Regions from separate parts of the Aquicoccus sp. genome, predicted to be linked through region 1. Evidence: riboswitches for the same ligand, from Rfam matches in the RefSeq annotation. Region 1 holds a riboswitch; the other holds the start of a gene.
The links. A riboswitch is a leader RNA that binds a small molecule or an ion and turns the genes downstream of it on or off. The one in region 1 is predicted to bind thiamine pyrophosphate.
Positions count from the first base shown of each region.

Region 1 (7,477 bases):
TACGAACCCAAGTCGGGTTTCGAAAAGTGGCTGCACAAGCGTCTGCCTGTGGTCGGCCTGATGTATGACACGCTGGTGATCCCCACGCCCAAGAACCTCAACTGGATGTGGATCTGGGGCATCGTGCTGGCCTATTGCCTGGTGCACATGATCGTCACCGGCGTGATCCTGGTGATGCACTACACCCCGCATGTCGATCACGCCTTTGCCTCGGTCGAACACATCATGCGCGACGTGCGCGGCGGGCACATGATCCGCTACCTGCACATGAACGGCGCGTCGCTGTTCTTCCTTGCCGTCTATATCCACATCTTCCGCGGGCTCTATTACGGCTCCTACAAGTCGCCGCGCGAGGTGACCTGGATCATCGGCATGCTGATCTTCCTTCTGATGATGGCCACCGGCTTCATGGGCTACGTGCTGGTCTGGGGGCAGATGTCGTTCTGGGGCGCCACGGTGATCACCGGGCTCTTCGGCGCGATCCCCTTCATCGGCGAACCGATCCAGACCTGGCTGCTGGGTGGGCCGGCAGTCGATAACGCGACGCTGAACCGCTTCTTCTCGCTGCACTACCTGTTGCCGTTCATCATCGCGGCGCTGGTCATCGTGCATATCTGGGCCTTCCACACCACCGGCAACAACAACCCCACCGGGGTCGAGGTGCGCCGCGGCTCCAAGGAAGAAGCCGAGAAGGACACGCTTCCCTTCTGGCCCTATTTCGTGATCAAGGACCTCTTCGCGCTGGCGGTGATCCTGGCGATCTTCTTTGCCATCGTGGGCTTCATGCCGAACTATCTCGGTCACCCCGACAACTATATCGAGGCCGACCCGCTGGTGACGCCCGCGCACATCGTGCCGGAATGGTATTTCCTGCCCTTCTACGCGATCCTGCGCGCCTTTGACGGCGATGTCTGGGTGGTGATCGCAGCAAGCTGGATCACCGGCGGCATCATCGACGCCAAGTTCTTTGGCGTGCTGGCGATGTTCGGCGCGATCATCGTGATGGTGCTCGTGCCCTGGCTCGATACCAGCCGCGTGCGCTCGGGCCGTTTCCGGCCGCAGTTCAAATGGTGGTTCTACCTGCTCGTCATCGACTTCCTGGTCCTGATGTGGGCCGGGGCGATGCCGGCCGAACCGCCCTACTCGACCATCGCGCTGATCGGTTCGACCTACTGGTTCGCCTACTTCCTGGTGATCCTGCCGATCCTCGGCGTGATCGAGAAACCGACTGCCGCACCGGCCACCATCGAAGAGGACTTCGATGCCCATTACGGCACCAAGACCACCCCGGCCGAATAAGGAAAGGACAAGGGAAATGCTGAGAAAGATTGCACTCACCGCTGCAACCGCCCTTGCCCTTTCGGCAGGGGGCGCCATGGCCGCCGGCGAAGAGGGGCATGTCGAGGATGTGGCCTTCTCCTTCGAAGGTCCGTTCGGCAAGTTCGACGAGGACCAGCTCAAGCGCGGCCTCAAGGTCTATACCGAGGTCTGTGCCGCCTGCCACGGATTGCGGTATGTGCCGCTGCGCACGCTGGGCGACGAGGGCGGCCCGCATTACAACGAGGCCGAAGTGCGCGCCTATGCCGAGCAGTTCGAGGTTTTCGACGAAGAGATCGACGATTACCGCCCGGCCATTCCGACCGACCATTTCCCGATGTCGGGCGATCCCAATGCGCCTGACCTGTCGCTGATGGCCAAGGCACGTGCGGGCTTCCACGGCCCGGCGGGCACCGGGCTCAACCAGCTCTTCAAGGGGATGGGTGGCGCGGAATACATCTACTCGCTCCTGACCGGCTATACCGGCGAGGAAAAGGAAGAGGCGGGAACCCTCTTTTACGAGAACACCGCCTTCCCCGGCGGCTGGATCTCGATGGCCCCGCCCCTCTTTGACGAGATGGTCGAGTTCGATGACGGCAGCGACAATTCGATCGAGGCCATGTCGGAGGATCTCGCGGCCTTCCTGATGTGGACGGCCGAACCCAAGATGATGGCGCGCAAGCAGGCGGGCTTTGTCGGGGTGCTGATGCTCACCGTCCTGTCGGTGTTGCTCTACCTCACCAACAAGCGCCTCTGGGCGCCACACAAGGGCAAGCGCGAGGTCTGACCCGCGCACCAGCCCAGGCTGAAATCACGAAACCCCGCCCTTCACCGGGCGGGGTTTTTCTTTGCCCGACCGGGCAGCCCGCGACACCGTCAAGAGGGCACCCGCCCGGGCAAGGTGAGTTCAGCCGACCGTACGCCGAATTAACCTTTTCCCGGTTAACCAATGGTTGCTTCTCCTGGCATACGCCTGGCAGCCGGGCAGCAGCCGGAAATCACCCCCGTTTCCGGGGCCTCCTGCACCCGTCAACACAGGTTGCGATCCGGTTAATTTCCAAGGTAATCCCTTAACACGGGTGACGGGTGGTCCAGCAGGTCCGCCACCGGCACGGGCGGCTCTGCCCGCCCCTCGGCCACGAGAATCGCCAAGCCGCCCAGCCGCCGCGCGTCGCCGGGATCGTGGCTTACCATCAACAGCGTCGCGCCGATCTCGCTGGCCACGTCCTCGACCAGCGCCAGCATCTCGGCGCGCAGCGCAGGCCCCAGCGCGGCAAAGGGTTCATCCAGCAATATCAGTGGCTTGCCCTGCACCAAGATGCGCGCCAACCCGGCACGGCCCTGCTGCCCGCCTGACAATCGCCCGGGCTTGCGCCCGCCCATGCCGGCCAACCCGACACGTTCCAACGCCGCCTCGACCTGCGCTTTCTGATCCGGCGTGAGCCGCAGACCGGGGTCGATTCCCAGCCCCACATTCTGCGACACCGTCAGGTGCGGAAAAAGGTTATTATCCTGGAACAAAAGGGAAATCGCGCGCTCTCCGGGTGGTTTCCGGGTGATGTCACGCCCCTCCCACAGCACCCGCCCGGCGCTCGGCTCGAAAAACCCCGCGATCACGTTCAAAAGCGTCGTCTTGCCCGCGCCCGACGGCCCGATCACCGACACGCGCGCGCCCTTGGGCACCTCGAAATCCGCGCGCAGCTCGAAATCGTCCTGCCGGATCACCACATCCTCAAGCGTCAACATCACCGCGCCCTCCCCGGTCGAAAATCCAGAAAATCCCGAGACTTAGCGCCAGAAGGATCAGCCCCGCACCCGCCGCCGCCTCCATTCGGTAAGCGCCCATCAGGCGATACATCTGCAGCGGCAGCGTGGCGAAATCCGGGTCCGCGAACAATGCCACGACCCCCAGGTCCCCCATCGACAGCGCGCCCGCCAGCCCGGCCGAAAACCCCAGCGCCGGGCGCAGCCGCGGCAGGATCAGCCAGCGCAACCGCGCCCACCCGCGCAAGGACAGCGCATCGGCCAACCGCCCGAAATCCGCCTCGGTGCGCGCCACGTCAGGCGCCAGCACCCGCATCGCAAAAGGCAATGCCATCAACGCATTGACCAGCGCCGTCACCGGCATGGCAAGGCGCGCGGGGTCGATCCAGGGGTTCACGATCACGAAGAGGCCGGTGCCGATCACCAGCGGCGAAACCGCGATCCCCATCAAGGCCACCACCTCGGCCCAGCCGCGCCGCACCATCGCCAACGACAAGGCCAGCCCGATGCACAGCGCGGTGGATATGAGCGCGATGGTCATCGACGCGCCCGCCGCCCGCCAGACCGCGCCGGGCACCTGCGTCAAACCGTTAACCCCGTTGAGGAAAATCATCGCCAACGGAACGATCAGGAACCCCGCCGCCAGCCCGATCCACCCCGCATCGAGCGCCCGCGCCCCCCAGGTCTCCGCCTCCCACCGCCGCACCACCCGCCCCAGCCCCGCGCCGAACCCGGCGGGCACCGCGGCCCAAAACGCGACCACGGCCGCCGACCCCGCCAGCACGAGTTGGATCACTGCCAGGCGGGCCGCACGGCCCAGGTCGAAATCGAAGTTAAATGCCTGATAAATCGCCAATTCCACGGTGGTCGCCCGCGGCCCACCGCCGAGGGTCAGCGCCACGGCGAAACTGCTCAGGCAGATCGCGAACACCACCATCAGCGCCCCCGGCACCACTGCCCGCAGCATTGGCCATTCGAGGAAACGCGCCACCTGCACCCCCGACAGGCCCAGGTTTGCCGCCAGCCGGAACCGTTCCGCCGGGATGCCCTGCCAGCCCTGAAGGATGATCCGCGTGGCCAGCGGAAGGTTAAAGAACACATGCGCCAGGACCACGCCCTGAAGCCCGTAAATGCTCACCGGCGGCAGGCCCAGCGAGGTGAGCGCCGTGTTGACGATCCCCGCGCGTCCGAACACCGCCAAGAGCCCCAGAACCGCGACGATCACCGGAAGGATGAACGGCGCCCCCAGAAGCGTGATCAGGATCCCCCGCCCCCGGAACGCCCGCCGCGCCAGTGCGCGGGCCACCGGAATGGCCAGCGCAATGCTTAACAACGCCGACAATGCGGCCTGCAAAATGGTAAACCGGACGGCGGACCAATCGGATGTTAACACCTGTGCGCCAGCCTCGGCGCGCATGAAAACCGCGACAAGCGGGCCGAGAATCAGCGCCGCGACGATCCCCGCCGCGACCCATCCCGGCCCGCTGCGCGTCATTTCGACAGCGCGCGCTGCCACTCGGCCAGCGCCGCTTCCCGCTGCGCCGGAACCTCGTCCGGCGCAAACAGAAGCGCCTTGTCTTCCGCGAGCGGCGCATCGAACCCGTCGGGCAAACCGTCCTCGGGCATGGCGACCGGATACATCCAGTTGGTCGTCGGAATGATCGACTGGAACGCATCCGAGACCATGAAGGAGAGGAATTGATCGGCCAGCTCCGGCTGCGCACTCGCGGCCAGTTTTCCGGCCACCTCGATCTGCATGTAATGCTGCGGAAAGATCGCCGCAGCCTTTCTGTCATCCTCTTCGGCAATCCGGTGATAGGCGGGCGACGTGGTATAGCTCAGCACCATGTCCGCCTCGCCTTCGCCAAACAGCCCATAAGCCTCGGACCAGCCCGGCGTGACCGTCACGATATTGTCGGAAAGCCCTTCCCATATCGCTTCGGCTCCATCGCCATGCACCGCCTTGACCCAAAGCAAAAGGCCCAGTCCCGGCGTCGAGGACCGCGGATCCTGGATCACGATGCTGACATCCGAATTGGCCAGTTCCTCAAGGGTTTCAGGCGGTTGCGGCAATTTCTCGCGATCATGCACAAAGGCGAAATAGCCCCAGTCATAGGGCAGGAACAACTCGTCCCGCCATGCCTCTGGGCGCGGCACATCCAGCTCCGCCTCGATCCCGTGCGGCGCGAACAGCCCGGTTTCCCGCGCCGCCGCGGTCAGGTTGGTATCCAGCCCCAGAACCACGTCCGCCTTGCTGCGCGCGCCCTCGAGCCGCAACCGCGACAAGAGCGACGCCCCGTCGCCCGCCGCCACGAATTGAAGGTCGCAATCGCAAACCTCCTCGAACGCCGCCTCGACGGCCGGCCCCGGCCCCCAGTCGGCAACGAAGCTGTCATAGGTATAGACAGTCAGAACGGGTGTTTCGGCCGTGGCTTGGGTGGCCAGAAGAACTCCCGCGGCAATGAATAGACGTTTCATGTCATCTCCCATTCTTGCGACGGGCGGGGCAAGTGTTGGGAGTCTCCCAGACCTTCCCTCCGCCGGTCTTAACCGGTTCAGGTTCAACGGGTTCGCCTCTTGCTCAGCATCTCAGCCTGAACCGCCGTCCAGGCACCCCGAGGTGAAATAACACCTATGCAACCGGCGCCGCCTTGGCAAGCACCCCGCGTTCCATCCCCGGCGCTTCGGTGTTGGCAGGGCCTGCGGGCCATGCTAGGGCGCAGACATGAGCCAGCTGCCCTCCCGTGACGAGATCCTGCAATGGATTTCCGACAACCCGACCCAAAGCTCCAAACGTGACATCGCCCGCGCCTTCGGCATCAAGGGCGCGGCGCGGATCGACCTTAAACGCATGCTCAAGGAGCTTGAGGACGAGGGCCACCTCACCAAGCGCAAGAAAACCTATCGCGACCCGGACAAGCTCCCGCCCGTGGCGGTGCTGCAGGTTGGCCCCCAGACCGCCGACGGCGACCTGACCGCGCGCCCGATGGAATGGCAGGGCGAAGGGGACGCACCCGCCATCGTGATCGTGCCGCGCGCCTCGGATCCAGCCTTGGGCGAGGGCGACCGCATCCTTGCCCGCCTGACCGAGACCAAGGGCGATTTCGCCTACGAGGCAAGGCTTATCCGCCGCATCGGCACCAACCCGCGCAAGGTTCTGGGCGTGTTTCGCGCCACTCCCGAAGGCGGGCGCATCCTGCCCATCGACAAGGGCGACGGCAAGGAATGGCAGGTGCCGAAATCCGACACCGGCGGCGCGAAAGAGGGCGAATTGGTCGAGGCCGAACAATCCGGCCCCAAGGGCCGCATGGGCCTGCCCCGCGCCCGCGTCCTCGCCCGGCTTGGTGATCCGAGCGCGCCGCGCGCCGTCTCGCTGATCGCGATTCACCAGCATGGAATTCCGCACGACTTCCCCGACGAGGTGATCGCCGAGGCCGATGCGATGCACCCTGCCAAGCTTGATGAAAACCGCGAGGATCTGACCGATCTGCCGCTCATCACCATAGACCCGGCCGATGCGCGCGACCACGATGACGCCTGCTGGGCCCATCCCGATGACGACCCCAAGAACGCAGGCGGCCATGTGATCTGGGTCGCCATCGCCGATGTCGCCCATTACGTCCGCCCCGGCACCGCGCTCGACGCCGAGGCACGCAAGCGCGGCAATTCCTCCTATTTTCCCGACCGTGTCGTGCCGATGCTGCCCGACCGGCTTTCGGGCGATCTGTGCTCCCTGCACGAGGGCGTGCCGCGCGCCTGCATCACCGTTCGGATGCAGATCGACGCCCATGGCGAAAAGATCGCGCATCGTTTTTCCCGCGCCATCATGCGTTCGACAGCCTCGCTCACTTACAGGCGCGTGCAGGCGGCCCGCGACGGCAATCCCGACGAACAATGCGCGCCGCTCATGGACGAGGTGATCCACCCGCTCTTCAACGCCTACGAGGCGCTTGCCCATGCCCGCAACCGCCGCCAGCCGCTCGACCTCGACCTGCCCGAACGCAAGGTCGTGATCTCGGACGAGGGCGAGGTCGAAAGCGTTAATTTCTCCGACCGGCTCGACGCCCATCGCATGATCGAGGAATTCATGGTGCTGGCCAATGTCGCGGCCGCCGAGGAATTGATCTCCCGCCGCTCGCCACTCCTCTTTCGCGTTCACGAAGAACCCCCGCCCGAGAAACTCGACACGCTGCGCGACACCGCCGAGGCCGCGGGCCTCACGCTGGCCAAGGGCCAGGTGCTGAAAACCGCCCATCTCAACGCGCTTCTGGCCCAGGCCGAAGGCACCGAGAATGATCAGTTGATCAACCTCGCCACGCTGCGCTCGATGACCCAGGCGTATTACAGCCCGTCGAATTTCGGCCATTTCGGACTGGCATTGCAGGCATATGCGCAT
Region 1 is NZ_JAWLDS010000006.1:14,547-22,023, forward strand. Features, by position in the region: gene ACESL9_RS02695 (cytochrome b) at 1-1,299, shown strand, start outside; gene ACESL9_RS02700 (cytochrome c1) at 1,316-2,104, shown strand; gene ACESL9_RS02705 (ATP-binding cassette domain-containing protein) at 2,368-3,063, opposite strand; gene ACESL9_RS02710 (thiamine/thiamine pyrophosphate ABC transporter permease ThiP) at 3,050-4,597, opposite strand; gene thiB (thiamine ABC transporter substrate binding subunit) at 4,573-5,559, opposite strand; TPP riboswitch at 5,597-5,709, opposite strand; gene rnr (ribonuclease R) at 5,807-7,477, shown strand, end outside.

Region 2 (7,477 bases), on a different contig from region 1:
TCCATAAGGATTCAATTCAAGCGCAATCCACGAGTTGACAGTTTTTTTTCTCATGATCAAACCTTTCAAAAGTCTTCGTCCCCGAAACAGACCGGGAGGCCAAACTGTCAAGGGAACAAGCATGTCCTATTCCAAAGCGTCTGACCTCCTGCGCATCGCCGATATGGCGATGGCCAGTTTCGAAGGCATTTCCCTGCGCGACATCACCCGGGAATTCGGTTGCGATCATCGCACTGCCCAGCGGATGATGCGCGCTTTCGAGAGCGTGTTTTCGAACGTGGACGTCCTCGATGATGCCGAGCGTCGCCGCCGCTGGCGTCTGCCACGGACCGATCCAAGATGGCTGCAGGCCCAGGGGATCAGGGATGGCGAACTGGCCGCGCTGGATATGGCCGCAAAGCGCGCCGAGCGCGACGGGGCGCCCGACGACGCCCAGAGGCTGCACGCGCTGAGAGACAGGTTGCTGGCGGCCATGCCCGCCAGCCACGCGCGCCGGACCGAAGCCGATGCCGAGGCGCTGCTGGAATCGCAGGGTTTCGCCTCGCGCCCCGGGCCGCGGGTCGTGTCCGACATGAAACTGCTGGGCACCCTGACCGAGGCATTGCGGGCCCCATGGGGGTTGAAAGTTCTCTATCGCGGTGCGCAGGACGAGGCGCCAAAGCTGCGCCTTCTCGAGCCGCATGGCCTGCTGCTCGGGATCCGACGGTATCTGGTCGCCCGACCGTCGAACGGCGATGGCCGCATGCGCCGTTTTCGGCTCGACCGAATCCATTCTGCCGAGATCATGGGGCGCAGTTTCGCCCGCGATCCCGATTTCGATCTCGATGCCTTCGCGGCCCGCGCCTTTGGCTCGTTTCATTCCGATGCGGAATTCGGCCCGGTGGAATGGCGGTTCACTCCAGAGGCCGCGCCAACCGCACGGCAATTCGTGTTTCATCCACACCAGGAGATGACCGAGGCGCCGGACGGTTCCTTGACCGTGCGGTTCAGAGCCTCGGGGCACTTGGAAATGGCGTGGCACCTTTACACGTGGGGCGACCAGGTCGAAGTCATCGCGCCGGATGCACTACGCGCCATGGTTAATCATTACCGTCGCAGTGACTTTCCAGCGCTTCCATAGAGCAGTCAGGACTCCAGGATTTCCGTTTCCTTTTTCGCCATCTCTCTTTCGCATGCTTTTCGTTATCCTGTCCTTTTCATTCGGCACACCGTGGGATTACAATCTCACGGAGGTAGCCCAATCATTAAACGAGGAGCGAAGCAGAAATGGGCTTGGGGCCCAAGCCATGTCAGCTTCTGACGCCCCCATGAGCGACTTATGACGCATTGGTCACACCATGACCGCAGAATCACCTTTCAGGAGCTGCCATGACGTTTCGATTCATTCATTCCTCCGACCTCCATATCGGCCGAAGATTCGCGAACATTCCCGAGCCGCCGGATGGCAATATTCGCGGCCGTCTTATGGAGGCTCGGCATGGCTCGATCGGTCGGCTGGCGATGGCAGCGCGCGACCGTGGTGCAAAGCATGTGCTGCTGGCCGGAGACACGTTCGATACCGCCACGCCGTCCACCCCCGTCATCCGACAGGCGCTCGCCGCGATGGCGGATGCGCCCGACGTGACATGGTGGCTTCTGCCGGGCAATCACGACAACCTCCGTGATGCCGAGCCGCTATGGGAGGCGATCTGCCGGGACGCACCCGAAAACGTGATGGCCCTTACGGATACGCAACCCCACGATCTCGGAGAGCAGGCCACTCTTCTGCCCTGCCCCATCAGATTTCGCTCCGGCGCAAGCGACCCGTCCGAGCCTCTGGTAACGATGGCCAGCGACGAAGGCCGGATGCGCGTCGGCCTGGCGCATGGCGGCGTCACCGACTTCACCGAATCCGGCGACGCGATTGCCCCCGATCGTGACCGCAGCGCGCGGCTCGATTACCTCGCTCTTGGCGACTGGCACGGCCGAATGGCCGTGTCCGACCGGGTGCACTATTCGGGCACGTCGGAACAGGACCGCTTCAAGCATGGTCGGCGGGGCGTCTGCCTGTGCGTTGAACTGGATGGTCGGGGCGCCACGCCGAGGGTGGATGAAATCGAGACCGGCGCATTCCTCTGGACGGAGGTGGAGCTGCCGCTGCATCCCCGGCAGGACGCCGCCGCGGCGCTGGCCAGGGTATTGCCACCCGCGGGCCGGCGCGACATCATGATGCGTGTCATGGCCACCGGCTGGGCCGGGCTTCCCGACCGGGCAGATCTCGAACGCGCCGCGCATCGTTGCGCGCCCGACTTCGCCCATTTCGAACTGGTGACCGATACGCTCGGCACTCACTACGAGTCCGCCGACCTTGACGAGATCGACCGGGCGGGCGCACTGCGTCTGGCAGCCAACATGCTCAAGGACGATGCCGAATCGGAGGCTCTTTCGCAGGAGAACCGCGAGGTCGCGGCCGACGCAGTCGCCCGCCTTTACGCTTATGTGCGGGAGGCCTCGGAATGAAACTGCGTTCCATTACCCTCGACAACATCCGCCGTTTCGTCGAGCCGGTGCGCGTCGCGGATTTCAGCGACGGACTGAACGTGCTGTGCGAACCCAATGAGCACGGCAAATCAACGCTTTTCGATGCGATCCAGGCGCTGTTCTTCAAGCCGCATGGCTCTCGCGACAAGGAGGTCAAGGCATTGCGCCCTCATGCGGGTGGCGCGCCAGAGGTAACCATCGAGATCGAGACAGACGATGCCCGCTTCACGATAACTAAGCGGTGGCTGCAGAAGCCCGCTGCCAAGGTCCACCGCGGCGGCACCCTGATCGCACAGGCCGACGAAGCAGAAGCCTGGATCGCCGATCTGCTGGGCGGGGATGCCGGCGGGCCCTCGGGCCTGATCTGGGTCAGGCAGGGCATGACCGATCTCACTGGCGGTTCGACCAAGGAGCAGAACGCGGCGCTGGAGGCGCGACGCGATCTGATGTCATCGGTCGGTGAAGAGGTCGAGGCGATGACCGGCGGACGGCGCATGGACATGGCGCTTGCGCGGTGCCGCGAGGAACTCGCCGGCTATGCCACCAAGACCGGACGTCCTTTCGCGAATGGTCCCTGGAAGGCCGCGCAGGACCGCGTCGAAGAGTTGACTGCGCGGCACGAGGATCTGGCAGCGACCGCGCAGGATCTGCATGACGCGCTGGCCGAGCGCAAACGGGCGCGGCGCGCCCTGCGCGACCTCGAAGATCCGGAAGCCTCCAAGGACAGACGGCGAAAGCTCGACGCGGCCCGCGCAGCCCATGCGGCGGCAGAACGCCACGCGGAAGAGCTCGTTGCCGAGGCGCGCAAGGTGGCCATGGCGCGCCTGGAGGCCGACAATGCCCGCAAACTGCTTGAAGGCTTCCGGGAGGCCCGCACCGAAAGGACGAAAGCCGCAAAGGAGGCCGAGGCGGCAGAAAGAGACGCCCAGGATAAAAAGGCCGCGCTGGACAAGGAACGCAAGGCACGCGATACGGCTGAACGCGATCTGGAGACTGCCCTGCAAACGCTGAAGAAGGCCGAAGACGAACATAACCTCGCCCTTCGCGCCAAGGCTGCCCGCGACGGTGCGGATCGGCGAAGAGAACTGGAAACCCGCATCGCCAAAGCCGAGGAGGCACGCAGTTCCATGGAGCGGGCCGCAGCGGCGGCGCGCTCCGGTCCTGATGCGAAGGCTATGAGCCAGATCGAAAGCCTAGCCGCGGCCCATGCCACGGCGATCGCGGCACGGGATGCAACGGCAACGCAGGTCATTGCCCGCTACGCCGAGGGTCGCGAGGGGGCGATCCGTACCGACAAGACCGCCCTGCCCGACGGGCAAGCCGTGCCCCTCCCGCGCGCCACGCGGCTCAGGATCGAAGGCATAGGCGAGTTGGAGGTTCGCCCCGGCGATGCCGATCACGACGACTCGGTCGAGGCTGCCGCCGCGGCACTGCGCAAGGCACTTGTCGGGATCGGTGCTGACGATCTAAAGGCGGCCCGCGCCAGTGCCGCAGCCCGGATCGAGGCCGAACGGCGACACGGGGAGGCAAAGGCCGTCCTGAACAGCCTTGCACCCGAGGGGATCAACTCCTTGCGCGATGCGCTTGCGAAAATCCCGCAGGTGGATGAAGACGCCGACGCGCCTGACCTGGCCACGGCGGAGGCCGCGCTGAAACACGCGCGTGCCGCCCAAGAAGTAGCGCGCATCGCACGCGATACCGCGTCTGAACGGGTATCGGATGCCCGCAACGAGGCCACGAAGGCAGAGGCGGCGCTCACATCGCTCCGTGAGCGCCTTAAGCGGGCTGAAGAGACGCTGTCAAGATACGGCGATACGACGGAAGACAACCTCGCCTCGGACATGCAGCGGACTGCCGAGGCGCTTCAAGCCGCCGAAACGATCCATGCGGAGAAGGCACGCGACACCCCAGATCTCACCGGTAGCGAAGCCGCGTTGAAACGCGCGGAATCGGTCGAACAAGGCGCACGGGAGGAAATTGCCCGCCTGAAACCGCTTATGGCCCGACTGGACGAACGGATTACCCGGTCCTCTGGCGATGCGGTCGAGGAACGCCTGGCCGAGACCGAACAGGAGCTCAGGGTGGCCACCGCCACCCTTGCCCGGATCGAACACGAAGTTAAGGTTTTGCAGCGGCTGGAAAAGGCGCTGGAGGCGGCCCGCACCGAGGCGCGCGAACGATATTTCACCCCTATTGCAAAGGAATTGAAGCCACTCTTGCACTTGCTCTGGCCCGAGGCCGAACTGACCTGGGGGGAGGAATCCCTGCTGCCCGACGCGCTCATCCGCGAAGGTCGGGAGGAGCCGATCGACATACTGTCGGGTGGCACACAGGAACAAGTGGCGCTACTGGTGCGCCTCGCTTTCGCCCGTATGCTCGCCGCCGCCGGCCGGATCGCGCCGGTGATCCTCGATGATGCACTTGTCTTTACCGATGATGACCGGATCGAACGCATGTTCGACGCCCTGCACCGGCAGGCAGGGGATCTGCAAATCATCGTCCTGACCTGCCGCCAGCGCGCCTTCCGCGATCTTGGAGGCAACGCGCTGCGCCTCGACCGCCCTTCCAATGCAGAGACCGCCGTATGATCAGGGATAGCGGAAGGATCCGCCTCTCCGGATCCGACCACATGCTGTTCATGTCCTGCTCACAACAAGATTTGCGTGAAATGTCACCACGCCACACCACCCAAAGGAACATCTTCCGATTCAAACACCACTCCGGCGCGCCAACGCTCCTGTCCTAATCCAGCGCGATCGGCAGAGCGTGCGCTCGCCGGAAACAGCGGAATCCGGGCTGGATCCCGTCAGTCTCCTGATGCGGCTTGACGTTTCGGGCCCGGTCTGAATTACTGAGCACACGCAGGGGAGCTCCGTAGCGCCGGGGCTGAGATGCAGGACGCAAGTCCTCGGACCCTTGAGCTGATCTGGGTAATGCCAGCGGAGTGAGGTGAACATGTTTTCAGGGGCACAAATCTCGTTATATCCGATGTCGGACGATTTCGTCGACATCATCCTTGGCGCACTCAACGCGCTGGAGCCTTGGCGAGATCGGCTGAGGCTCGACACCGACCATCTTTCGACGCTGATGGTCGGCCCGCCCGAAGTGATGTTTCCGGCAATGCGCGACCTGTTCTGCGCGGCCGCTCGAACAGACGTTCATACGACCATGCACGCCACCGTTTCGCGGGGCTGTCCGGGCGAACCTGACGATCCGATCTGCCAGCCGGTGACAGGCCAGAAGCGTGATATGAGAATGGCAGACCGCATTGCCGCCAGTCGCGCAGCCGTGGCCCATGCAGTGCGCACGGAGCAGGACATCGCGGCACAGCTGTCGCTCTATCCTCTCGGGGTCGGACACCACATGGACGAGATCTACGGCTGTATCGAATTCCTGAAGGGCTCCGGCGTGTTCGACCGGTCCAAGAATTTCTGCACCGCGTTGCGCGGTGATGCCGGCCCCGTTTTCGAGACCCTGGGTCAGGCCTTTACCAGTTTCGGATCCGAGACCGGGCATATCGCCATGGACGTGACCGTATCGGCAAATTCACCGAGCGTCGCGTGATCCCGTCGCCGGAAACGCACCCGGCCATTCCACACCAAATTCTCGATCAAAGGAGGCTGACATGCCCAACCAATCCATCTGGACTCTTCGCGAAACGTTGATCGTCGCCGTGCTGGGGGCGGTATTCGGCGTGCTCTACCTGGCGTGGGTCCAGGTCTGGCTCGTTCTCCAGGCGGTTTTTGGCGCGGTGACCATGGATGTCGTGATGGGGTTCTGGTTCATCGTCTCGATCGTCGCGGCGGCGATCATTCGCAAGCCCGGTGTCGCGCTGATCTCCGAGGTCATGGCGGCTGCGGTGCAGGTGCTCTTGGGCAGCCCCGCAGGGCTTCTCCTGCTGTTGACCGGGCTGGTGCAGGGCGCGGGGGCCGAGGCCGTATTCGCCGCGACACGGTGGCGGCGCTACTCGCTGCACGTCTTGATGGCGGCCGGCATGGGGGCAGCGTTCTTTTCCTTTGTCTATACTTGGATAAGATTCGATTACGGCAGCCTGGCGCCTGGCCTGCTGGTGGCGATGTTCGTGCTCCGGCTGGCGTCGGGCGCGTTGCTCGGCGGGCTTCTGGGTCACGTCATCGTCAAGGCGCTCTACCGCACCGGCGTGCTGTCCGGGCTTGCCATCGACCGTGACCGTCGCGACGCACATGCCTGATGCGCTGGCCTTTGACCACGTGTCACTACGCCACTACGGGGCGACCAACGATGCGATCGGGCCAGTGTCTGTTGCCCTGGGCGAGGGCGAGCGGGTGCTGTTGCTCGGCCCTTCGGGCTCGGGCAAGTCAACCCTTCTCCAAGCCGCAACCGGATTGTTTCCCGAGTCCGTTCCCGGCGCCCGTCGCGGAGCAATCGAGCTTGGCGGGCGACCCGTAGAGAGTCGCAGGCCCTCCGAATGGGCCGATACCTGTGGCTACCTTTTTCAGGACGCGGGTCAGTCGCTTGCCGGGTTTACCGTGCGCGACGAAATCGCGTTCGGCCCCGAGAACCAGGCCATCGCGGCTGCGCTTATCCCGGAACTGGTCACAATGGCCATGGCCCGTGTCGGCATTCCACAGACCTGGGCGGACCGACGCATCATGACCCTCTCAGGCGGCGAGCGGCAATCCGTGGCACTGGCTGCATTGCTGGCACAAGGGGCGCCTGTCACGCTCGCAGACGAACCCGCAGCCAGTCTCGCCCCGGCAGCGGCGCGGCGGATGGCCGATCTCCTCCTCGCGTCGGGCAGTACCACACTGGTCGTGGAGCACAAACCTGGCCCGATTCTCGACCAGATCGACCACTGTGTCGCCTTGGGCCGCGACGGGCTCGTGATCGCCAAAGGTTCCCCCCGCGAGATGATGGCGAAACATGGCGCGGCCCTCGCCCGGGCTGGAATAGCCCTGCCGCTTGCCACGCAGTTGCA
Region 2 is NZ_JAWLDS010000045.1:117-7,593, forward strand. Features, by position in the region: gene ACESL9_RS10590 (helix-turn-helix transcriptional regulator) at 122-1,120, shown strand; gene ACESL9_RS10595 (exonuclease SbcCD subunit D) at 1,369-2,499, shown strand; gene ACESL9_RS10600 (AAA family ATPase) at 2,496-5,108, shown strand; TPP riboswitch at 5,373-5,485, shown strand; gene ACESL9_RS10605 (YkoF family thiamine/hydroxymethylpyrimidine-binding protein) at 5,476-6,084, shown strand; gene ACESL9_RS10610 (ECF transporter S component) at 6,146-6,730, shown strand; gene ACESL9_RS10615 (ABC transporter ATP-binding protein) at 6,705-7,477, shown strand, end outside.
Region 2: another riboswitch for thiamine pyrophosphate. It lies ahead of ACESL9_RS10605 (YkoF family thiamine/hydroxymethylpyrimidine-binding protein); the one in region 1 lies ahead of thiB (thiamine ABC transporter substrate binding subunit).